3 regions of the Lysinibacillus sp. A4 genome follow, and region 1 is predicted to be linked to each of the others. Evidence: a T-box and tRNA genes for the amino acid it is inferred to sense, from the RefSeq annotation. Region 1 holds a T-box; the other regions hold tRNA genes.
What was found. The T-box of region 1 lies ahead of ileS (isoleucine--tRNA ligase). A T-box ahead of a tRNA ligase gene usually reads a tRNA of that ligase, here a tRNA-Ile.
Positions count from the first base shown of each region.

Region 1 (14,604 bases):
AGAAATGGGTGGAGACCCAAGCAAAATCAACCCTGCTATTCCAGTTGACCTTGTAATTGACCACTCAGTACAAGTTGACAAATATGGTAATGCATCTGCATTACAAGCAAACATGGACCTAGAATTCGAACGTAACGCTGAGCGTTATAACTTCTTAAAATGGGCTCAAACTGCTTACAATAACTTCCGTGCTGTACCACCAGCAACAGGTATCGTTCACCAAGTAAACTTAGAGTACTTAGCTCCAGTTGTACACGTAAACGAAAATGCTGACGGCACATTTGAAACATTCCCAGATTCAGTAGTAGGTACTGACTCTCATACAACAATGATCAACGGTATCGGCGTTCTTGGATGGGGCGTAGGTGGTATCGAAGCTGAAGCAGGAATGCTTGGTCAGCCTTCATACTTCCCAATTCCAGAAGTTATCGGTGTTAAATTAGTGGGCGATCTTCCAAACGGAACAACTGCTACTGACTTAGCATTAAAAGTAACACAAGTATTACGTCAACGTGGCGTAGTTGGTAAATTCGTTGAGTTCTTCGGACCTGGCGTATCTAAATTACCACTAGCTGACCGTGCGACAATCTCTAACATGGCTCCTGAATATGGTGCTACATGTGGTTACTTCGCAATCGACGAAGAATCATTAAACTACATGCGTTTAACTGGTCGTGACGAAGAGCACATTGCGGTTGTAGAAGCTTACTTAAAAGCGAACCACATGTTCTTTGATCCAACATTAGAGCCAGTTTACACAGACGTTTTAGAAGTAAACTTAGCTGAAATCGAACCAAACCTTTCTGGTCCTAAACGTCCACAAGACTTAATTCCACTATCTCAAATGCGTTCTCGTTACAAAGAAGCAGTAGTGGCACCACAAGGTACACAAGGTTTCGGTTTAACAGAAGATGAATTCGAAAAAACTTCTGTAGCGAAATTCGCTGAAGGCGATGTAGAAATTCCAACAGGTGCTGTTGCGATTGCTGCGATCACTTCTTGTACAAATACTTCTAACCCATACGTATTAATTGCTGCGGGCTTAGTGGCGAAAAAAGCTGTAGAAAAAGGTCTGACAGTGCCGAAATGGGTAAAAACTTCTTTAGCACCAGGTTCTAAAGTTGTAACTGGTTACCTTGAAGATTCAGGTTTACAAACATACCTTGACCAAATCGGTTTCAACACTGTAGGTTACGGTTGTACAACATGTATCGGTAACTCAGGTCCATTATTACCTGAAATCGAAGAAGCAATTAAAGCAAATGACTTATTCGTAACTTCAGTTCTTTCTGGTAACCGTAACTTTGAAGGTCGTGTACACCCACTTGTAAAAGCTAACTACTTAGCTTCTCCACCACTTGTTGTTGCTTATGCACTTGCTGGTACAGTGGATATCGATCTACAAAAAGATTCATTCGGTAAAGACAAAGATGGTAACGAAGTATTCTTCGCTGATATCTGGCCTTCAACTGAAGAAGTTAATGCAGTATTAGGTACTGTTGTTAACCGTGAGTTATTCCAAAAAGAATACGAAACTGTATTCACAGCGAACGAAAAATGGAATGCAATTGAAACATCAACTGAGTCTCTATACACATTTGATGACAAATCAACTTACATTCAAAACCCACCATTCTTCCAAGGTCTTGCAAAAGAGCCAGAAGCTATTAAAGGCTTAGACGGCTTACGCATTATGGCGAAGTTCGGTGACTCAATCACAACTGACCATATTTCTCCAGCTGGTGCAATCGGTAAAGATACACCTGCAGGTAAATATTTAATTGAAAACGGTGTTGCAATCCGTGACTTCAACTCTTACGGTTCTCGTCGTGGTAACCACGAAGTAATGATGCGTGGTACATTTGCAAACATCCGTATCCGTAACCAAGTTGCTCCTGGTACAGAGGGTGGATTCACTACTTACTGGCCAACAGGCGAAGTAGAGTACATCTATGACGCATGTATGAAATACCAAGAGCAAGGTACTGGCTTAGTCGTACTTGCTGGTAACGACTACGGTATGGGTTCTTCTCGTGACTGGGCTGCGAAAGGTACATTCCTACTTGGCGTGAAAACTGTTATCGCACAATCTTACGAGCGTATCCACCGTTCTAACCTAGTAATGATGGGTGTTCTTCCACTTCAATTTATGCCAGGTGAATCTGCTGATACATTAGGCTTAACTGGTAAAGAAGAAATCTCTGTTAACATTACTGACAACGTAAAACCACGTGAAATCTTAACAGTAACTGCTAAATCTGAAGACGGCACAGTTAAAACTTTCCAAGCTTTAGCTCGTTTCGACTCAGAAGTAGAGGTAGACTACTACCGCCATGGTGGTATCCTACAAATGGTTCTACGCGCAAAAGCTGCTGAGTAATCATTGCCCTAAAAACCGATCTCTTTGGAGGTCGGTTTTTTTATTTATTACGAGAGTGATGGATAGAAGTGACCAAAATATGTATAAATAGCACCAAATGACGGATTTAATGGATAATTATAATTTAATTTCCAATGAACCTAGCATTTTTCCAATTCTTTCGCTAAAATTAATAGGTAAGCATTAAATTTACATAAACGGGGGACGATTGATTATGACAAAGAAAAAACATAAGTTTTATACGGCGGCAACAGCGGCAATGGCGGTTACTGCTGTTGCAGTAGTACCTGTATCGGCGGCTAGTCCATTTTCAGATGTGAGTGAGGATTATGCGCATTTTAATAGTATTTCCACATTGCATGCGGCAGATATCATTAATGGTTTTCCAGATGGTACATTTAAGCCTTCAAAGGATGTAACACGTGGACAGGCAGCAAAGATGATCGCAAGTGCTTTTCATCTAACTACAACGGATACGGCTGTCGAGAATCCGAATTTCAAGGATGTTGACTCATCTAGCCCATACTATAAAGCGATTGTTACATTAGTTAATCTTGGCGTTGTACAAGGCTATGAGGATGATACATTCCGTCCAGATGACACAATTACTCGTGGTCAAATGGCGGTAATGGTAGCAGAGGCTGCAGGTTTAACAGCAGAAGGTAAAAGTCCATTCACAGATGTACAGCAAGATAGTCCATTTGCAGATGCAGTAACAGCTCTGTATGAGGCAGGCATTGCGAAGGGTGTAACTGCCACAGAATTTGGCGTAGATAAAAATGTTACTCGTGGTCAGTTAGCAACATTTATTGTGAACGCATTAGGCCTAGCTGAAGATACACAGCCTACAACGGAAGTAAAAGAGGAAGAGCCTAAAGAGGAGCAAGTAACAGAAGAACAGCCTACTACAACAAAGGATAGTGCTTTGTTAGAGGAAGTATTTACGAAAACATTAGCCAAGCAAAAAGAGCTAAAAAGCATGAAGGCTACCATGACGATCTCTCAGACAGTAGAGGCAAACGATGGTAAGGAAACTATGAAAATGGATTCTAAAGGCAACATGAAGATGGAAATTGTTACAGAGCCAATGCAATTCTTTGCTGATGGTTCAATGGCTTTAACAGATCCAACAAGTGGTGAAGCGATTAATTTGCCGATTAAAATGTATATGACGGCTAAAGATGGTATGTATATGTATGAGGCAGAACAAAAGGCCTGGGTAAAGTTCCCGAAACAATTATTTGAAGATGTACTGAGCCAAACAGGGATGCAGACAGATGCAACTGAACAATTGGAGATGCTACAAGCATTTGCCGAAGATTTTACATTAGTAGAATCAGCAAATCGTTATGAATTAACATTAAAAGGCTCTGGCGATAAATTCACAGAGCTAGTGAAGCAGCAACTTGGCGCAATGGATTTAGGAATGGAAGCGGATCTAGAGGCACAATTAGGCAATATTTCCTTTGATGGTCTCACATATAAATTATTGATTAATAAAGAAACATTCGATGTAGAAGAAATTGCTATGGATATGACATTAAAGATGCAAGTAGAAGGCAATTCGATCAAAACAAGGCAGCAAACAACGATCAAATATCATGATTTCAATGCGGTAACGACAATTACGATTCCAAAAGATGTGCTAGACAATGCAAAGGAAATGGATTTGAGTGCATCCGAAACAGCACCAGTAAGTAAATAATACAAAAAGTAGGTTTATGCCAAGTATATTGGTGTAAGCCTACTTTTTTTATGCTTTAGTGGAAGCCCATTAATTCTTTTACTTTCGCTGTGTTTGGAGCAGATGTTAGAGTTTCTAGTAAGCGAAAGGCAACATCAAAGGCTGTTCCTGGATTGGAGGAGGTGATGATATGATCAGTTTGCACAATGCGCTTGTTGACAATTGTTGCGCCATAGCCCTTTAGCTGTGCTAAACGTTTACTTGTTGGATGATTATAGGTTGTTGCTTGACGATGCTGAAGAATTCCACAGTGGCCTAAAATAAGAGAAGCTACACAGATTGTTGCAATCGGTTTTTTGTGTTCATCAAAGTGGCGAACGACTGCCTGAAATTCCTCGCTAAACGCATCCTCATAAAAACCAGCTTCCTCAAAGCCTCCAGGAATCGCTAATGCATCAAAATCCTCTACTACAATTTCATGGAGCAATTTTTCAGGAGTGACTTTAAAATTCCAGGTGCATTCCAGCTGTTCATGCAGGCCGACCGTAACCACATCTGTTGTACCATCACCTTCCCACTTATTCCACCCGAGCACATCGGTAAATACGCTTGCCTCCACCGCTTCAAAGCCATTTGCTAATAGTAACAATATTTTTTTCATATTTATTTTGCCTCCTTTATTGCTTTTATTGTAAACAAAAGGGAGAAAAGATTACATACGTTGTATAATGGATTTTAGGTGAAAAACTTTATTTGAAAAGGTATTATGTCATAAATAATTTATTTAGAAAGGTGATGGACCATGGATCATATTGATACACAAATTTTACAGCAGTTACAGCAAAATGCCAAAATCTCGATGAAGGAATTAGCCACTACCGTTCATTTATCCTCTCCTGCCGTTATTGAAAGAGTCAAAAAGCTAGAGGAGCAGGGTGTAATTGAAGGCTATCATGCAAAGGTAAATCTGAAAAAGATGGAGCGTACGATTGAAGCCATTATTTTATTTAAGTCCATTGATTGTAAAAGTCTTTCTTCATTTTGTAATGCTCATCCTGATGTTTTGGCATGTTATCGAGTGGCTGGGGAAATTAGCTATATTGTTAAATTAGCGACCTATTCAGTAGAAACATTGGAACAATTTATTGATGCGGCTATGCCCTATGGCACACCTTCTACTAATATCGTATTATCTTCAACGGAAAAACAGGTGATTACACCATTTGCTGACAATGATTTGGAGTAAATGACAAAAAAGGCAAACCTCGAAGCCGTGAGCACCGTTTACAGGGTAGAGAGGAGGAAGAATGTTGCTAATTCATGAACTGGAAAGAATAATGGAACAGCATACAGAGAGGCTTATTCGTCTTGCCTTTTACTATGTTAGAGATTTACAAAGTGCTGAAGATATCGTACAGGATGTCTTTATTAAGTTCTATGATAATCAGCAAAACTATGAGGAACGTGGGGAGCTAAAGGCGTATTTATCAAAATTAGTTAGTAATCGAAGTAAAGATTATTTACGTAGCTGGACCTATCGGAAAATTCAAGTGCAACAGAAGATTTTTCCGCAGCAAACCGTTATGAGAAGAGATATGCTTGTACAGCAAGATGAACGTACTTTGATTGAAAATGCGATTCTAGCTCTCCCTTTCAAACAGCGAGAGGTCATTATACATTTTTATTTTGAAGAAATGTCTGTGGTAGACATTGCAGAGCTGTTAACGATTCCTGAAAGCACCATCAAAACAAGGCTACGTCGTGGGCGAGAGTTATTGAAGCTACAATTACAGCATGTTGAATGGGAGGTGCTCCTGCATGAGTAAAATGGATGCTCGTGTAGTAAGGGATTTATCAGAAAGTAAAAAGCGTGTGATGGCAAATGTGGTTCAGCATTTACAGCAACGCCAAGAAAAAAAATCTGCAAAACGTTGGCCATATGGTGTTTTGGCTATGATTTTAAGTGTCTGCATAGGGCTGTTTATATATCAGCAATATAATGAACAACAACAGCAAGCTTCTACTATTCCACCCGTATTAGATGAGCGGATTTTAGAGCTATATTTACAACTTGATTCTTTTATGAACGGAAAGAATCGTTTATATAAGGCAAGCTTTGATAATTTTTTATATTTTGAATCGACCTTTGCTTATGCGCAATCGAAAAAACTAGTACCTACACAAGAGCAAGTAGATAAGGCACTCGAACAGTTCATGCAAGAGTGGAGCTATGAGGATGATACTCGGCCAACTTATGATAAGCTTCTGCAAATGTTGCAAGTCACAAACGAAGGGTTTATCGAGAACTATGGCAAGCCAATTGCCTATAAAATGGCTACATTTGACTTATTATGGGAGGCAAGTCAAGCCGATTATAAGGATGTAAGTAATCCCATTCGTACATGGCTTGTCGAGCAAGAAGCCATGAATTATTTAGAACAACATTATCATAAAGACATTGCCGCCTTACGAAAAAAATATAAAATCCCTGAAAAGGACAGCCAAATGAAGCTCATCAGAAGTGGAACCGTCTTAGCGATTAAGGAACATGAATTTTTAGTTGTCTCAGGCGTCTTGGCTAGCGAGGTTGGTCAAAAATCTGTCGATGAATTAGTGCAAAAACACAGTAATGGTACATGGTTCCCTCTAGTGGATGTCCCGAAAACACTATCAGTTGGTGATCGAGTAGAAGTTCAGTATAGACAGTCGATTGGGAACGATGATGCTCAGCCATTCATTGATTATAAGGATATCGTAGAGATGAAAATAGTAATAGTAAAGGAATCTCACTAACAAGAAGCTATTCAATAGTAAAACATTTTTGATTCAAATCATTCAGCAGCCACAATATGCTGATCTCCATCAAAGTATTGCCACTTGTCTCAACGAAATTCTTTAAGATTGTCCACCGTTGACAGACAATTGGTAATTTGCTAAGATGAAGGACAATAAAAGCATACAAATTCGTTGATGAGAAAGAGTAGTGTTTCACTTTGTTCTACAGAGAGCCGACATTTGGTGGAAGTCGGTGTGCAGGTGTTATATGAAAATCCTCTCTGAGAAGATTAGCTGAATGGAGTAAGCTAATCCGGGTGTCTACCGTTAAAAAGAACACGTATGATTGTACGTTGCTGAGTGCTATTGGCCATCGTGTCAATAGAATTAGGGTGGTATTCGCGGTTAACCCCGTCCCTTTTCCTTGGGACGGGGTTTTTTGTATGCCTTTTATACAAATTTACTTGTATAGGAGGAACTAATATGCAGAAAGAACAAAAGAAAGAAACAACGGTTGAACGAGAAATAAGGATTCGTACATTATGGGCGCAAGAAGGGACCTTTGCAAAATCCGTAATTAATCGTGCTGAACAGCAGCCCTTTGTATTTTATGAGGGACCCCCAACAGCGAATGGTTTACCACATGTCGGCCATGCATTTGGTAGAACCATAAAAGATGTGGTGGCACGTTATAAAACAATGCAAGGCTATTTAGTTGAACGCAAAGCAGGTTGGGATACACATGGGTTGCCTGTGGAATTAGGGGTAGAAAAGGCATTAGGAATCTCAGGAAAGCAGGAGATTGAGAACTATGGGGTGGAGCAATTTATTCAAGCATGTAAGAAGAGCGTTTTTACCTATGAGCAAAAATGGCGTACTTTTACAGAGCAGCTTGGCTACTGGCTTGACATGGATGATCCTTACTTAACATTAAGTAATGACTATATTGAATCTGTGTGGCATATTTTAAGCCATGTTCACAAGGAAAAACTGTTATACAAAGGACATCGCGTTTCACCTTATTGCCCTAGCTGTCAAACTTCCTTAAGCTCTCATGAAGTGGCACAGGGCTATAAGGATGTTAAGGATTTATCCGTTACTGCAATGTTTAAGCTAGAGGATCGAGACGAATATATCTTAGGCTGGACAACGACGCCTTGGACATTACCAGCCAATGTAGCCTTGGCTATGAATCCTGCTCTTCGATATGTCCGTGTAAGGCATGCAAACAACATCTATATACTAGCCAAATCGTTGTTATCAAAGGTTTTTACAGAGCCTGTAGAAATAGTAAGTGAGCATGATGGGCATGAGTTTGCGGGTGTTTCCTATCAACCACCATTTTCTTATGTAAAGGTAGATAAAGGGCATGCAGTTGTCATGGCAGATTATGTGACAGAGCATAGTGGAACAGGAATTGTACACATAGCACCTGCTTATGGAGAGGACGATTATAAAACGGTGCAGCAACATGGCTTGTCCTTTGTCAATGTAGTTGATCTTAAAGGCTGTTATACAGAAGCGGTACCTGAGCTTGTTGGACGATTTGTGAAAGATTGTGATGTCGATATCATTAAAATGCTTGCAGCAAAAGAGCTTTTATTTGCTAAAGAAAAATATGAGCATAGCTATCCGCATTGCTGGCGCTGTGACTCACCATTATTGTACTATGCAACAGATAGCTGGTTTATCAAAATGTCGGCATTAAAAGAGCAGCTTTTACAAAATAATCAGCAGGTGACATGGTACCCTAGCCATATTAAGGATGGACGATTTGGCAACTTCCTAGAAAACTTAGTGGATTGGAATATTAGTCGTAATCGTTATTGGGGAACACCACTCAATGTGTGGATTTGTCAGGATTGCAATCATGAGGAGGCACCTAACAGTGTTGCAGCGCTACAACAATTAGCCAAAGGAGCTGTCAAAGAACAATTAGAGCTCCATAAGCCATTTATAGATGCCATTGTCTGTACCTGTCCTGTCTGCCAGGGCGACATGAAACGTACACCTGAAGTTATCGATGTTTGGTTTGACAGTGGCTCGATGCCATTTGCCCAACAGCATTATCCTTTTGAAGACGTAGCGAACTTTCATCATCAGTTTCCAGCAGATGTGATCATTGAGGGCATCGACCAAACGCGAGGATTTTTCTATAGCTTATTAGCAGTATCGACCTTGTTTACAGGAAAACCACCTTATAAAAATGTGCTATCGTTAGGGCATGTACTCGATGAGCATGGACAGAAGATGTCCAAAAGTAAAGGCAATGCATTAGAGCCTGTTGAGTTAATCCAGGAGTATGGAGCAGATGCTCTACGTTGGGCATTTTTAGTTGATAGCTCACCATGGAATCCAAAGCGTTTTTCGAAGAAAATTGTCTTAGATGCGAAATCTAAGCTGGTGGATACACTCGACAATACGTTTAAATTTTATGACATGTATGCCCAGATCGATAACTTTACGTATGATGCTACAAATACAGGTACACGTTCACAGCTAGATCATTGGATATTGTCCCGCTTACATCACACTATCCAGCTTGTCATAACCTCTATGGATGATTATCAATTTACACAGGCTACAAGAGAAATTGGTCAATTGGTGGAGGAATTAAGCAATTGGTATATACGTCGTTCACGTGCTAGATTTTGGGCAAATGGAATGACAGCAGATAAACGAGGTGCATTTAGCACACTTTACGAGGCACTGACATCCATTTGTCAATTAATAGCACCGTTTACACCATTTATAGCAGAGGATATCTACCGTCAACTATGTGGAAAAAGTGTTCATCTTGAGGAATATCCACTATTCGACGATCAGCTAGTGGATGTGAAGCTTGAACAAGAAATGGCAACGGTCTTAACAGTTGTGGAACTTGGACGTAGCATTCGCAATAGTCAGGGAATAAAGGTCAAGCAGCCTTTAAGTGAACTCATTGTTGCCCTAAAAGGTGAACTGTCGGATTACCAAGCCTATAGCGAACTCATTCAGGATGAGTTAAACATCAAAGCTTGTAGATGGACACATGATTTTTCAGCCTATGAAAGCGTGCATTATAAATTGAATTTTAAAACAGCGGGAGCGGCATTTGGTCCAAAGGTTCATCAAGTAACAGAGTATGTGTTGGCATTAACAGAGGAAGAGAAACAAAGGCTACAACATCATGAAACTATGGATCTCATGATGGACGGTCAACAGCTAACATTATTAAGAGAACATGTAATAGCTGAATCAATCGTCAAGGACCATTATATTTTAGCGGAGGATGGCACTTGCCGTGTCTTGATGAATGTTCAACTTACAGAGAGCTTACTACAAGAAGGGCAAATACGAGAATTGATTCGTACTATACAAGATGCACGAAAAAAATGGCAGCTACCAGTGGCGCAATATGTATCGATTGCCTTTAATGGTAGTGCAGGGGTACTTTTCATGATTCAGCAGCACGAAGCTTTATTACAAGAAAATGTATTAGTTAAAGCTATTCATTATGGTGAGCAATGGCCTCATGCAAAATCCATTGAGACGTCATTGTTTAATGAAAAGCTCACTTTATTTGTTACTCTATAAAAGAAAAGCTCAGGGTTACCTCCTGAGCTTTTTCTATGTACGTTAAAATAAGCCACTTGCGAGATAACATGCTGTTGCCCAAATAAAGACGGCGGAGCATTTATTAAATAGTCGCATCAATTTTCCAGAGCCGTCTAGTTTTTTGAACGAGGCGCCAGTCAATGTGAGACCGAAAAACCATAGCCAGGAAATGAACACACAAGCAACAGTGAACATTATTTGCTCGGTTCCACTATATTTTAATGCGCTTGTACCAATAACACCGATTGTATCTAAAATAGCATGTGGATTTAGAAGTGATACAGAGAGTGCGAAGAGAATTTGTTTTTTTATAGGCAATGCTTCGCTATTTTCAGTGTTTGCTGGATTTGAACGCCAAATGCTATAGCCCATGTAAAGTAAAAAAATGATACCAATAGTCATTAAAGTGATACGCAACCACTCAAACTGTAGAACTATTAATGACAGACCGAATACCGCAAGTAGAATAAGCAGTGTATCACAGATCGCAGCAGTCACACCTGCTGGCAAAGCACGTAATAAACTTGGTTGTGTAGCACCTTGTGAAAAAACAAAAACATTTTGTACGCCTAATGGCAAAATGAGTCCAAATGCTAAAATGATCCCATGAAGAAAAGCTTCCAATGACCATTCCTCCTTTCTTTACTTATTTTAGATATGGTATAACTAAAAGAAAACGACCAATTGGATGGTTTTTTATCCACCCAATTTTATTGCATGGAAGGAGAAGGAACATGAGCTGGCAGCCGAATAGAAGAAGTGATAATACATTACAGCAGCAGATTGTACAGTGGATAACAGCCAATGTGGAGCGAGGAGACTGGGCAGCAGGGACAAAACTACCTACCCAAAGACAGCTGGCCATGCAGTTCGATGTGAATCGAAGCACAGTTCAGCAGGCTTTGGAGGAATTAAAAGCAATGGGCATTCTTGAAGCAAAGATAGGCTCTGGTGTTTATGTTACGCACAATTCCTGGCATGCATTAATCCAACAAACACAGCCGAATTGGCAAACTTATATCGAAACAAGCATCTACAAGCCAAACTACCACACCATCCAATTAATTAACGAATACGAACAGCGCGAGGATGTAATTCGTTTAGGAACGGGAGAGCTAGCACCCAGTTTGTTGCCTACCGAGGAAATAGAAGCTTCACTGCGAGAGCTATCCTTTCAACCCAAAGCATTAGGCTACTCTTCGCCACAAGGTAATGATCAGCTTCGTAAAACTATTTGTAAATATGTTCAAAAAAGAGGCATTCCTGCTGAGCCTCAAAACGTCTGTATTGTTTCAGGTGCACTTCAGGCACTACAATTAATTGCTGTTGGCTTATTAGAGCAAGGGTCTATTGTGTTTCAGGAGCCAACCTCCTATTTAAATTCTGTTCACCCTTTTCAGTCAGTTGGCATGCAAATGATTAGTATTGAACGTGATGTACAGCTTGCTCAAACATTAGCGCAAAGGAAACGAAAGAAACAAGCCGTGTTTTATGCCATTCCTACTTTACATAATCCAACAGGTCATGTATGGACAACACGAGAAAAAGAACAGCTATATGAAGCTTGTCAGGCATCACGGATTCCGATTGTAGAAGATGATGTTTATCATGAATTGCTTTTTGAAGAGGCATCACCGCCGCTTAAGGCCATGGATAATAGCGGACAAGTTCTTTATATTGGCAGCGTCTCTAAAACCTTAAGCCCAGGGTTACGCATTGGCTGGCTCATCGGTCCAACCACTGTCATTGAGCGATTAGCCGATATAAAAATGCAAACGGACTATGGCTCAAGTGCCATTTCTCAGGAAATTGTCCTACATTGGCTGCAATCAGGAAAATATGAAAAGCATCTCGCAGGATTACGTCAACAATTACAGGAGCGAGCCGATTTTACGGAACAGCTTTTAAAGGAGAAGTTTACAGATGTGGCGAATTGGAGCAAACCAAGGGGAGGCTTTTATATTTGGCTCAAGTTTCATGAGCCGCTTGTAGATAAAGACTTCTTTATGAAGCTGTTGCAGCAGCAAGTATTAATCAATCCCGGCTATATCTACGATCCACAAGATCATCATCATATTCGTCTATCCTACGCCTATGCAACCTATGAAGAATTACAGGAAGGCTTACAAATCCTACATGAATGTGTGGTGGAGGCTATTGGACGAAAGAGTAAATAAGGGCTTGTCCTGAAGTTAGGGAAACGAGAGAAGGTTGCTCTAAAAGTGATCAAAGAAGTGAGAAACCCGCTCTAAAGTGGTTGAGAAACGATCAAACAAGTAAGGAATCCGCTCCAAAGTAGATGAGAAGTGATCAAACAACTGAAGAACCCGCTCCAAAATTAGCGAAAAGTGATCAATGTAGCAAGCTCCTCTCTCAATAAAGTATCTATGCTTAGTCAGCCAACCCACTGACAGAAAAGAAAGTGAATAATCCAAGCCGTCTATCCATACATTTTAGAAGAATAGAAGTATTTTATTTTGATTACAAACATAAAGAGGTGAATGATTGGAAAATTTGCCACCGGGTTATTTTCAGGTGCCTCAGCCTATTCGAGGTGATGGGGCTGGAGGGGTGGATAAAGGGCCACGGGATATTATGAGGGATCTCGAAAATCCTGATATGCTAGTGCCACCAACGACTGATGCGGGCTTGATTCCAAATTTACGATTCTCGTTTTCAGACACGCATATGACCTTAAATCAAGGTGGGTGGTCACGGGAAATTACGGTTCGTGAATTACCGATTGCTACGACTTTGGCGGGTGTGAATATGAGTTTGACACCAGGGGGCGTACGTGAGCTGCACTGGCATCAACAGGCAGAGTGGTCTTATATGCTGCTTGGTCATGCTCGCATTACGGCTGTTGATCAGAATGGTTGTAACTTTATAGCGGATGTGGGACCTGGTGATTTATGGTATTTTCCACCTGGCATTCCTCATTCCATTCAAGGACTTGAGGACGGCTGTGAATTTTTATTAGTATTTGATGATGGGCATTTCTCTGATCTGAATACACTGTCAATTTCGGATTGGTTTGCTCATACGCCAAAAGAAGTGTTATCAGCGAATTTTGGGGTTCCTATCAATGCTTTCGATCACATCCCGAATGAACAAGTATATATTTATCAGGATCAGGTTCCGGGGCCAATTGATTCTCAAAAAGTGCAATCTCCTTATGGGGAGGTTCCACAAACCTTTAAACATCGTCTGTTGGCACAGCCACCATTAAAAACACCTGGAGGCAGTGTGCGCATTGTCGATTCGACTAATTTCCCAATCTCTAAAAATATCGCGGCTGCACTGGTGGAAATTGAGCCAGGGGCGATGCGGGAGTTGCATTGGCATCCTAACAACGATGAATGGCAATATTATCTGCAAGGAAAAGGACGTATGACAGTTTTCACAGGAAATGGAACGGCTCGAACATTTGATTATCGGGCGGGAGATGTTGGCTATGTACCATTTGCCACGGGGCATTATATTGAAAACACCGGAACAGAGCCATTATGGTTTTTAGAAATGTTTAAAAGTGATCGATTCCAGGATGTATCCTTAAATCAATGGATGGCGTTAACGCCGACAGAATTGGTGCAAAGTAATTTACAGGTCGGTCCTGAGCTGCTTGAGGCGCTCAGAAAAGAAAAATGGCCAGTTGTAAAATATCCTGGTTTTTCCTATTATCCGAAATAAAGAAAGCAGGTGAGAAGTTCTCCACCTGCTTTTTGTTTAATATTGATATTTTTTGCGTGTCATTAGCAAAATAGCGATGGCTGGTATTGTACAAATGAGCATGGCTGCGAAGGACAGACCTGGTGATATTTCGTATAAATAGCCACCTAAAAATGTAAGGATGGCGGTACTTAAGCCCATAGCTAATGCAGAGTATAAACCTTGTGCATTGGGGATTTGTTCCTTTGGTAGCGCTTTTGTTAAGTAGCGAATAAAGGCAAAATGTGCTAATGCAAAGGATAATGCGTGCAAGGTTTGGGAAGCGATAAATACCCAGACATTTGGGAACAAAAAGATAAGTAACCAACGTAGGGAAGAGCCGCTCGCTGCTAAGAGTAATAAGGATGATGAGCGCCATTTCGTCAATAACGTATCAGCCTTCATAAAGTAAAGAATTTCGCAAATAACAGCGATATTAATAATCATACCCATATAGAAT
Region 1 is NZ_JANWTB010000004.1:89,976-104,579, reverse strand. Features, by position in the region: gene acnA (aconitate hydratase AcnA) at 1-2,380, shown strand, start outside; gene NY607_RS08990 (S-layer homology domain-containing protein) at 2,595-4,085, shown strand; gene NY607_RS08985 (DJ-1/PfpI family protein) at 4,141-4,725, opposite strand; gene NY607_RS08980 (Lrp/AsnC family transcriptional regulator) at 4,867-5,310, shown strand; gene NY607_RS08975 (sigma-70 family RNA polymerase sigma factor) at 5,372-5,890, shown strand; gene NY607_RS08970 (DUF3221 domain-containing protein) at 5,883-6,857, shown strand; T-box leader at 7,023-7,261, shown strand; gene ileS (isoleucine--tRNA ligase) at 7,323-10,415, shown strand; gene NY607_RS08960 (LysE/ArgO family amino acid transporter) at 10,458-11,060, opposite strand; gene NY607_RS08955 (aminotransferase-like domain-containing protein) at 11,171-12,613, shown strand; gene NY607_RS08950 (oxalate decarboxylase family bicupin) at 12,942-14,126, shown strand; gene NY607_RS08945 (MFS transporter) at 14,163-14,604, opposite strand, start outside.

Region 2 (4,878 bases), on a different contig from region 1:
CTGTCGGGCGCGCCATAAGAACAACGGGAAGTAGCTCAGCTTGGTAGAGCACTTGGTTTGGGACCAAGGGGTCGCAGGTTCGAATCCTGTCTTCCCGACCATTTCCAAAAAATTATGGGGCCTTAGCTCAGCTGGGAGAGCGCCTGCCTTGCACGCAGGAGGTCAGCGGTTCGATCCCGCTAGGCTCCACCATAAGTAAATTAACCAGTATAAAGATCCTGGCGGCGTAGCTCAGCTGGCTAGAGCGTACGGTTCATACCCGTAAGGTCGGGGGTTCGATCCCCTCTGCCGCCATCTTAAAGGACCTTTAGCTCAGTTGGTTAGAGCAGACGGCTCATAACCGTCCGGTCGCAGGTTCGAGTCCTGCAAGGTCCACCATTTATATATTGTAACGGAGGTATACCCAAGTCTGGCTGAAGGGATCGGTCTTGAAAACCGACAGGCGGGTAACACCGCGCGGGGGTTCGAATCCCTCTACCTCCTCCAGTTTTAAATTTTTATAAATGGTGCTTTAAAAACTCGAAACAACATAAAATTATCGCGGGGTGGAGCAGTGGTAGCTCGTCGGGCTCATAACCCGAAGGTCGTTGGTTCAAATCCGGCCCCCGCAACCAAAAGGTCCCGTGGTGTAGCGGTTAACATGCCTGCCTGTCACGCAGGAGATCGCCGGTTCGATCCCGGTCGGGACCGCCATTTTTAAAATAAAAGTCATGAGAAGCAAAAGAGTGAGAAAGCTTAGCATGGACGAAATGGGTCAGTAGCTCAGTTGGTAGAGCATTAGATTGAAGCTCTAAGTGTCGGCGGTTCGATTCCGTCCTGACCCACCATTTATGCGGGTGTAGTTTAATGGTAAAACCTCAGCCTTCCAAGCTGATGTCGTGGGTTCGATTCCCATCACCCGCTCCAAGGGCCTATAGCTCAGCTGGTTAGAGCGCACGCCTGATAAGCGTGAGGTCGATGGTTCGAGTCCATTTAGGCCCACCATTATTCCGAAGTAGCTCAGTTGGTAGTAGCACCTGACTGTTAATCAGGTTGTCGCAGGTTCGAGTCCTGCCTTCGGAGCCATTTTTTATTTTGGGGAAGTACTCAAGAGGCTGAAGAGGCGCCCCTGCTAAGGGTGTAGGTCGGGTAACCGGCGCGAGGGTTCAAATCCCTCCTTCTCCGCCATGGGCCCGTTGGTCAAGTGGTTAAGACACCGCCCTTTCACGGCGGTAACACGGGTTCGAATCCCGTACGGGTCATACTAAGTGCAGTAGATGAATTTACATCTACTGCACTTTTTAATTTACTTGATATTTAGATTTATAACTTAGCTATAATAAATGAAAGCCTACACAGAATGATTAAACTGTGTAGGCTTGTTTTTTTTTAAAATAGTGATTAAATTTTTCGTCCTTTTCCATATGGGATGCAAAGAGGTGTACCAAAGATTGGATCTGTCGTCATTTGGCAATCAAGGTCAAACACATGATTAACTAAATCAGTGGTCATAATTTCTTCTGGTTTCCCTTGACGATAGACACCACGGTCACGCACTGTAATAATATGATCGGCATAGCGACAAGCAAGATTAATATCATGTAGGACCATAATAATAGTTCGCTTTTGCTGTTGGTTCAATTCGTATAGTAAATCTAAAACGTCTATTTGATGAGTTAAATCTAAGTATGTCGTAGGCTCGTCTAAAAGAATGATATCTGTATCTTGAGCAAGAGTCATAGCTATCCAAGCACGTTGACGTTGTCCTCCTGATAGCTCATCTACTGGTCTATCTTGTAAATGCTCAGTGCCTGTAGCTTTTAAAGCGTTTAAAACGATTTCTTCATCCTTTTCAGTCCACTGTTGTCGCCAACTCTGGTAAGGATAGCGACCTTGTTTCACAAGTTGTAGGACAGTTAAGCCTTCTGGTGCAACAGGAGATTGAGGAAGAATAGAGAGGTTTTTAGCCACTTGTTTTGTTGATAATTTAAAAATATCCTCACCGTCTAATAAAACGGAGCCTTTTTTAGGTTTTAATAATCGAGCAATGGAGCGTAAGAGTGTGGATTTTCCACAGCCATTCGCTCCGATTAATACAGTAATTTCATTCAAAGGAATAGATAAATTGAGATCTTCGATAATATTAAAATCACCATAACTTAATGTTAGGGATTTGGTTAATAAAGATTCAGTCATGTAGTATAGACTCCTTTATTTTTTAGGGTTTCTAAATAATAAATAGATAAAGTAAGGAGCACCGATAGCAGCAGTAAAGACGCCTGCGGGTACTTCTAATGGGCTAAATGCTGTACGACCTATAATATCTGCAACCATTACAAGCAATGCACCAATTGCAGCGGATGCTGGAATAAGTACACCGAACGATGAACCAACAATGCGTCGTGCAATATGAGGAGCCATTAATCCTACAAACCCAATAGCACCAGCAAATGCTATGGCACTCGCTACTAAACTGGAACATAATAGAATTAAGTAAAGGCGTGTTTTTTGAACAGGCTGCCCTAGGCTTGATGCTGTATCATCACCTAATTCTTGAACATTTAACTGCCGAGTAATAAAAAAGGTTATAAGTAGAAGTACAATAATCAATGGAACAACGATTAGTACTTGATCCCAATCCGAACTTTTGACACTACCCGTAATCCATTTATTCGCTTCACTTGCTTGATAAATTGGGCCGATAATCATTAACATTGTAGTAATTGCTTGCATGAATGCCGACACGCTAATACCGATTAAGACAAGACGATTTGGTGTGACACCATCTTTCCAAGCAAATAGGTAGACTATACATCCGACGATAGTAGCACCTATGAATCCTGCTAATGGCAACCACTCTATACTAACTGTTAAAGAGTGATTAGAATCACTGAAAATGGCTAAGAAACCAACAACCGCTGCCCCACCACCAGCAGATATGCCGATTATATCAGGTGAGGCAAGTGGATTTTTAATGATTCCTTGTAAAACTGCACCTGCGACGGCTAACGCCATTCCAGCAAACAAGGCCATGAAAATTCGAGGCATTCGAAAATCAATAATAATCAGTTGATCAAAATCTGAGCCGTAACCAAAAAAAGCTTGTAAAACTTTAAATGGATTGATGAATGAATCACCAAATGATGCACTAAGAAAGAACACGGCAAGAGTTAGTATGCAAATCACTGTTAATTTTTTTATAGCTTGTACATCTATTAAAAATGAAATTTTTTGTTGAAGTAAACGAATTGTTTTTACATGTTTCATTATTTTTTTCCACCTTTTCGCGCAAGGTAAATAAAGAATGGTGTGCCAATCATAGCAGTCATGACGCCTACTGGAACTTCTTGTGGCATGATAATATAACGAGCCGCAACATCAGCCAGCAATAAAAGTATCCCCCCAAGTAAAGCAGCCATAGGAATAAGCCATCGATGATCAGTGCCGACAAACTTGCGCGCAAAATGGGGAACGACAATCCCTATAAAACCAATGGGGCCAGCAATTGCAACTGCTCCCCCTGCTAAAAAAATAACAATAAGACCGACCAATATCTTCATAAGTCCTAAACGTAAACCAAGACCTCTTGCTACATCATCGCCAAGAGCGAGAATATTCATTTTGGGGGAAATGATGAGGGCAGCAATCCACCCAATTACTAGATATGGTAGAACAGATAGTAGAATTTCAAGTTTTCTACCTTGTACAGAACCTGCTAACCAAAACAAAACTTGATCAAGCTCTGCTTCATTTGTAGCGAGTAAACCTTGCGTAAATGATGCAAATAGGGCACTGATGGCAGCACCAGCTAAAGTTATTTTCACTGGAGTAACAGCATCTCTACCTGAGAAACTAATCCCATAAACGGATAAAGCAGCGATTGCTGCACCAAGAAATGCAATCCACGCAAAAGATTGCAAGCTTGAAATGTGGAAAAAAATCATGGCAAAGACAACAGCAAAGCCTGCTCCTGCATTAATGCCCAAAATTCCAGGAGAGGCTAATGGATTTTTCGTTAAGGTCTGCATAAGCACGCCTGTAATAGCTAATGAAGCACCAACGCAACTGGCTATAAGAGCTCTTGGAATTCGAACATTTTGAATAATAAGATGCTCATTTGAATGGTTAAATTGTCTAAAAGATTCATACGTAGTTTGAATAGAAGTATTTGCATAACCATACACAATACTGATCCCCATAGAAAGAAGTAATAGTATGACTCCTACTAGTAAAGCAATCATTTTAGAATAATTATTTTTTAATATCATATTTAACGTGTACTCTTTTCTTGGAAAATTAATAAATTAGTTATTGACATTGATAGTTACATACAATACGATTAATATCGTTCTTAGACAGATGAAAGTGATTTTCATTCTCGTCAAATATGCTTAAACATTTTATCATATACATTGGAGGAAGAAAAGGTGCAAAAAGCTTTTCCAAAACTATTAGTTTTACTAGCTGTGGTTGCTATTTTTGTTCTGGCAGCATGCGGTACTTCTAAAGATAATGCCAAAGAAGAAAGTACAAAAGAAAGCAATGCTTACAGTGTTGACCATGCAATGGGGACAACTGAAGTAAAAGACACACCAAAACGTATCGTTGTTTTAACTAATGAAGGAACAGAAGCATTATTAGCTCTAGGTATTAAACCAGTAGGTGCTGTTCAATCTTGGACAGGCGATCCATGGTATGATCACATCAAGGATCAAATGGAAGGTGTAGAGGTTGTCGGTATTGAACATGAAATAAATATCGAAAAAATTGCTTCTTTAAAGCCAGATTTAATCATTGGCAATAAATTACGACAAGAAAAAGATTATGCTAAACTTAGCAAAATTGCTCCAACTGTGTTTTCTGATACATTACGTGGTGACTGGAAAGAGAATTTTAAAT
Region 2 is NZ_JANWTB010000003.1:612,337-617,214, reverse strand. Features, by position in the region: tRNA gene NY607_RS08465 (tRNA-Pro) at 25-101, shown strand; tRNA gene NY607_RS08460 (tRNA-Ala) at 117-192, shown strand; tRNA gene NY607_RS08455 (tRNA-Met) at 221-294, shown strand; tRNA gene NY607_RS08450 (tRNA-Ile) at 302-378, shown strand; tRNA gene NY607_RS08445 (tRNA-Ser) at 394-486, shown strand; tRNA gene NY607_RS08440 (tRNA-Met) at 540-614, shown strand; tRNA gene NY607_RS08435 (tRNA-Asp) at 618-693, shown strand; tRNA gene NY607_RS08430 (tRNA-Phe) at 752-827, shown strand; tRNA gene NY607_RS08425 (tRNA-Gly) at 833-906, shown strand; tRNA gene NY607_RS08420 (tRNA-Ile) at 908-984, shown strand; tRNA gene NY607_RS08415 (tRNA-Asn) at 989-1,065, shown strand; tRNA gene NY607_RS08410 (tRNA-Ser) at 1,077-1,167, shown strand; tRNA gene NY607_RS08405 (tRNA-Glu) at 1,170-1,241, shown strand; gene NY607_RS08400 (ABC transporter ATP-binding protein) at 1,381-2,175, opposite strand; gene NY607_RS08395 (FecCD family ABC transporter permease) at 2,191-3,246, opposite strand; gene NY607_RS08390 (FecCD family ABC transporter permease) at 3,246-4,247, opposite strand; gene NY607_RS08385 (ABC transporter substrate-binding protein) at 4,407-4,878, shown strand, end outside.
Region 2: it encodes a tRNA-Ile, which carries the amino acid that the T-box ahead of ileS (isoleucine--tRNA ligase) is inferred to sense. The anticodon was not compared.

Region 3 (4,878 bases), on a different contig from region 1:
TTGGCCTTAGGAATTGTCCTACGTTCACTTGGTACTACAGAATTACTTCTATTGGGTACTGTGTTAATTGGCGTAGCCATTTCTTTTGGAAATGTACTAATTCCAGGATTATTGAAATTGAAATTTCCCTATCATGTGGGTTTATTAATGGCCTTTTTCACCATGTCCATGAATTTTACTGCAGGCCTTGGTGCTGGTATTAGCTATCCGATAGCTAATTCATGGTTAGGCTGGCAAGGTGCACTTTCCATTGCACTCATACTCGTTCTCATTACAATCTTAATTTGGATACCTCAACTAAAGTCAAATAAACCGGAACCAGTTACTACATCTAAAAAGACCAGTACACCTTTATGGAAATCACCTGTTACTTGGGCTGTCACAGGGGCAATGGGTTTACAATCTTTATTATTCTACACAACAGCAGCTTGGATACCTGAGATCTATATTGCTCAAGGTTTAGCCCCTGATAAAGCTGGCTGGATGTTTTCAATCATGCAATTCTCACAAGTACCAATGGCCTTAGCAGTGCCTATTATTGCCGGTAAAATGACTTCTCAACGCCCACTTGTATTGATGTTTACATCCTTCTATTTAGTAGGCTTTGTTGGGGTTGTCATGGAATGGACAAGTCTTGGGGTACTGTGGATGGTTCTTCTAGGGTTAGCAGGTGGTTCTTCATTTGCCCTAGCAATGATGTTCTTCACTCTCCGTACTCGTACTGCATTTGAAGCAGCAGATTTATCAGGCTTTGCACAATCTTTGGGTTATTTATTTGCCGCAATTGGTCCTATTCTTTTTGGCTACTTGCATGATTTATTTGGCGGCTGGAATATTGCGGGATGGCTCTTTGTCGTTGTAGCAATGTTACTCTTCTTTTGCTCAATGAGAGCCTCTAAGGATGAATATGTGCATTAAAATTAAATAAAGCAGGTGGATTAGATTCCTCCATCTGCTCTATTTCTATATAGTGTTTACACATTACTTAATTGTCGGGTTGCTGGAGTAATGTTAGCAATTCAGCAAGGCATTCTGATGCTTCATTATTACGAGCTGTTATAGTAGAAAAAATAGGAACAGCCTCTTGTAAAAGCCTATAACTATAATAGTAATAGCCTACAAAAGCTTGCTCCTCATAGCCCTTTGGCGTTTCTTTCTCCCACTCCTGTTCATCATTATCCTCATTTTCTATCCACAAATAGTTGACGTCTAATAGCTCCTGCATATTTTTAACAGTATTGACTGGCTCGAGATAATCCTTGGTAATAGCATGTGCCACAGCTAAATATAACTGTACCTCTTGTAATGAGACAACCTCTAATTTTTTACTAGTAAGCTTTTTTAGCAGGACAAGCAAAACCCATGGTGTCACCTGCCACAGTGTACCTTGATGTTCAATTAATTCAGCTAGTTGTGTGTATTGCTCCTGTTCTATCAGCTTAGGAATGGCTGTACCTCTACCATAAGGTGTCGTCAATTGTCTCCATGGGATATTGGGAATTTGCTGATTTAACATAGTAAGCGCCCTCTCTCATCAAAAGTATTGAAAGTAAACAATTCCTTTACACTAATAGCATGGTTTTTGATAAAAATAATTTGGTGTATGATAAATATTTACATAGGGTTTATGGAATATATGCGTTGTGGCAGGGGAAAGTGGTGGGATTAACCATGTCCAGTTGCCTGTCACTTCTCTTCCTGTTGATTTTTCTGCCTCCTCAAACAATTTAAACTGCTGAGCTGCTGTATGATGATCAACAATGCTCACACCATCTTCTTTAAATGAGTGAAGAACAGCAATATTAAGTTCTACTAAAGCACGATCACGCCAAAGAGACGCATGTTTGGTTGTATCAAGATTAAAAATGTCTGCAATGGCAGGTAACATATTATAACGATCATGATCTGCTAAATTTCGTGCACCAATCTCTGTTCCCATATACCAGCCGTTAAATGGAGCTGCTTGAAAATCAATTCCAGCCATTTGAAAACGCATACTCGAAATAATGGGTACAGCATACCACTTCATTCCTAATTTCTCCACATCGATTGACTCTGGATGGCGGATTGAGACCTCTACTATATTTTCTTCAGGAATTACAAACATTTGAGGAGCACGATTATCCACCTGTATAACGAGTGGTAGTACATCAAAATCAGTTCCTTTACCTCTCCATCCTAACGACTCACACACTTTTGTAAATTTAATGGACTGTGAATCTCCAATAATGCCTGCATCTGTTTCATAGCCTGCATAACGAATTAGTTGATGATTCCAAATCCGTACTCTATCTGAAGCAAACACTGTTATAGTTGGACGAATTTTCCCATGATTTGTCGCATAATCAATATGTTCTAGTAATTTTTGAAAAATAGCCTTTTCATCTAAAACATCACGTGCATCTACCACATGCAGTGACTGCCAAAACAGACGTCCAATACACTTATTGCTATTTCGCCATGCCACCCGTGCACCAAAAACTAGCTCCTCTGTTGTTGGATGATATTCACCTGCATCCTTAACTGCCTGTAATCTATTCTTTAACCAAAGTTCTGATTCATTTTGTTCTGTCTGATATAGATTTAAAAATTGCTGTATCTCCTGTATATTCATATCGATTCCTCCACTTATCCTCATATTAGAGGAACAAAACAACAAGCACCATGAAAATAGTAATCGAAAAAACATACATATTTTATATATGAAATAGTTTGTTCAAATTTACTCTATAGACTCTTTTTCGTAAGAGAATGTAAGGGAGAAAGATTTTAATTATTATAAAAAGGCTACAGTAGTCATGTAGCCTTTTTCAGGGGATTGCAGAACAAAGAAATCAATAGAATTTTTATAAATGATGGAAAGACTAATCGCTCTGAGCTACTTACTTGCTGCTAGTACTTCGCTTTCGCATAGAGCAGAACCAGTTTCACTAATTCTCTGGGCAGGATTGCGCCTGTATCGCTATACTAGAGAAGTCAAGCGCCTTCACAAAAATGTTGACCATGAAGTGTACGTGGTAAGTAAAGCGGTTTATTGGAAGCCCATAGAAAGATGCTAGGGGAATGAAATTTAGTCCTTCACCTTGCCAATAGGTCTTTTTCTGCTATTGCATTATCTTTTATCGATTAACAAAAAGGAGAATAGAAAAAAGCATGTAACACACATCTGTGCTACATGCTTGATGACCCGTACGGGATTCGAACCCGTGTTACCGCCGTGAAAGGGCGGTGTCTTAACCACTTGACCAACGGGCCGTGGCTCCGAAGGCAGGACTCGAACCTGCGACAACCTGATTAACAGTCAGGTGCTACTACCAACTGAGCTACTTCGGAATAATGATGGGCCTAAATGGACTCGAACCATCGACCTCACGCTTATCAGGCGTGCGCTCTAACCAGCTGAGCTATAGGCCCATTTTGGAGCGGGTGATGAGAATCGAACTCACGACATCAGCTTGGAAGGCTGAGGTTTTACCATTAAACTACACCCGCAATAATGGTGGGTCAGGACGGAATCGAACCGCCGACACTTAGAGCTTCAATCTAATGCTCTACCAACTGAGCTACTGACCCGAAAAATGGAGGAGGTAGAGGGATTCGAACCCCCGCGCGGTGTTACCCGCCTGTCGGTTTTCAAGACCGATCCCTTCAGCCAGACTTGGGTATACCTCCAAAAATATTACAATGGTGGAGCCTAGCGGGATCGAACCGCTGACCTCCTGCGTGCAAGGCAGGCGCTCTCCCAGCTGAGCTAAGGCCCCATTTAACATGAAAGATGGTCGGAATGACAGGATTCGAACCTACGACCCCTTGGTCCCAAACCAAGTGCTCTACCAAGCTGAGCTACATTCCGTAAACATGATTTTATTGGCGCGCCCGACAGGAGTCGAACCCATAACCTTCTGATCCGTAGTCAGACGCTCTATCCAATTGAGCTACGGGCGCATGTTAATTAAAAAATGATGAGCCATGAAGGACTCGAACCTTCGACCCTCTGATTAAAAGTCAGATGCTCTACCAACTGAGCTAATGGCTCGTGAAATTAAAAATGGCTGGGGTACTAGGATTCGAACCTAGGCATGACGGAATCAAAATCCGTTGCCTTACCGCTTGGCTATACCCCAATTTTAAAATGGGGCGACTGATGGGAATCGAACCCACGAATGTCGGAACCACAATCCGATGCGTTAACCACTTCGCCACAATCGCCACTATATAGATTATATTAGCTGTATTATGAACGAGTACCTCAATACCTGGCAGGGGCAGTAGGAATCGAACCCACACCAAAGGTTTTGGAGACCTCTATTCTACCGTTGAACTATGCCCCTAAAATGGTGGAGGGGGACGGATTCGAACCGCCGAACCCTAAGGAGCGGATTTACAGTCCGCCGCGTTTAGCCACTTCGCTACCCCTCCAAGGGAATGGTGCCGGCGATAGGAGTCGAACCCACGACCTACTGATTACAAGTCAGTTGCTCTACCAACTGAGCTACACCGGCAATAATAATGGCGGTCCCGACCGGGATCGAACCGGCGATCTCCTGCGTGACAGGCAGGCATGTTAACCGCTACACCACGGGACCAAAATGGTGGAGGATGACGGGCTCGAACCGCCGACCCCCTGCTTGTAAGGCAGGTGCTCTCCCAGCTGAGCTAATCCTCCACAAAAAATAAGCGAAGCGACGTCCTACTCTCACAGGGGGAAGCCCCCAACTACCATCGGCGCTAAAGAGCTTAACTTCCGTGTTCGGTATGGGAACGGGTGTGACCTCTTTGCCATCATCACTTCACTTATTCAGCTGAAAGACTTGTTCTTTCAAAACTAGATAAACGATACATTGAATGCTTCAAACGTTTTTGGTTAAGTCCTCGATC
Region 3 is NZ_JANWTB010000019.1:108-4,985, reverse strand. Features, by position in the region: gene NY607_RS23330 (CynX/NimT family MFS transporter) at 1-918, shown strand, start outside; gene NY607_RS23325 (hypothetical protein) at 986-1,516, opposite strand; gene NY607_RS23320 (nitric oxide synthase oxygenase) at 1,568-2,614, opposite strand; tRNA gene NY607_RS23315 (tRNA-Glu) at 3,184-3,255, opposite strand; tRNA gene NY607_RS23310 (tRNA-Asn) at 3,257-3,333, opposite strand; tRNA gene NY607_RS23305 (tRNA-Ile) at 3,341-3,414, opposite strand; tRNA gene NY607_RS23300 (tRNA-Gly) at 3,419-3,492, opposite strand; tRNA gene NY607_RS23295 (tRNA-Phe) at 3,498-3,573, opposite strand; tRNA gene NY607_RS23290 (tRNA-Ser) at 3,580-3,672, opposite strand; tRNA gene NY607_RS23285 (tRNA-Ala) at 3,686-3,761, opposite strand; tRNA gene NY607_RS23280 (tRNA-Pro) at 3,777-3,853, opposite strand; tRNA gene NY607_RS23275 (tRNA-Arg) at 3,869-3,945, opposite strand; tRNA gene NY607_RS23270 (tRNA-Lys) at 3,964-4,036, opposite strand; tRNA gene NY607_RS23265 (tRNA-Gln) at 4,050-4,124, opposite strand; tRNA gene NY607_RS23260 (tRNA-His) at 4,134-4,209, opposite strand; tRNA gene NY607_RS23255 (tRNA-Trp) at 4,258-4,331, opposite strand; tRNA gene NY607_RS23250 (tRNA-Tyr) at 4,336-4,419, opposite strand; tRNA gene NY607_RS23245 (tRNA-Thr) at 4,427-4,502, opposite strand; tRNA gene NY607_RS23240 (tRNA-Asp) at 4,511-4,586, opposite strand; tRNA gene NY607_RS23235 (tRNA-Val) at 4,591-4,666, opposite strand; rRNA gene rrf (5S ribosomal RNA) at 4,678-4,793, opposite strand; partial or broken rRNA gene NY607_RS23225 (23S ribosomal RNA) at 4,861-4,878, opposite strand, start outside.
Region 3: it encodes a tRNA-Ile, which carries the amino acid that the T-box ahead of ileS (isoleucine--tRNA ligase) is inferred to sense. The anticodon was not compared.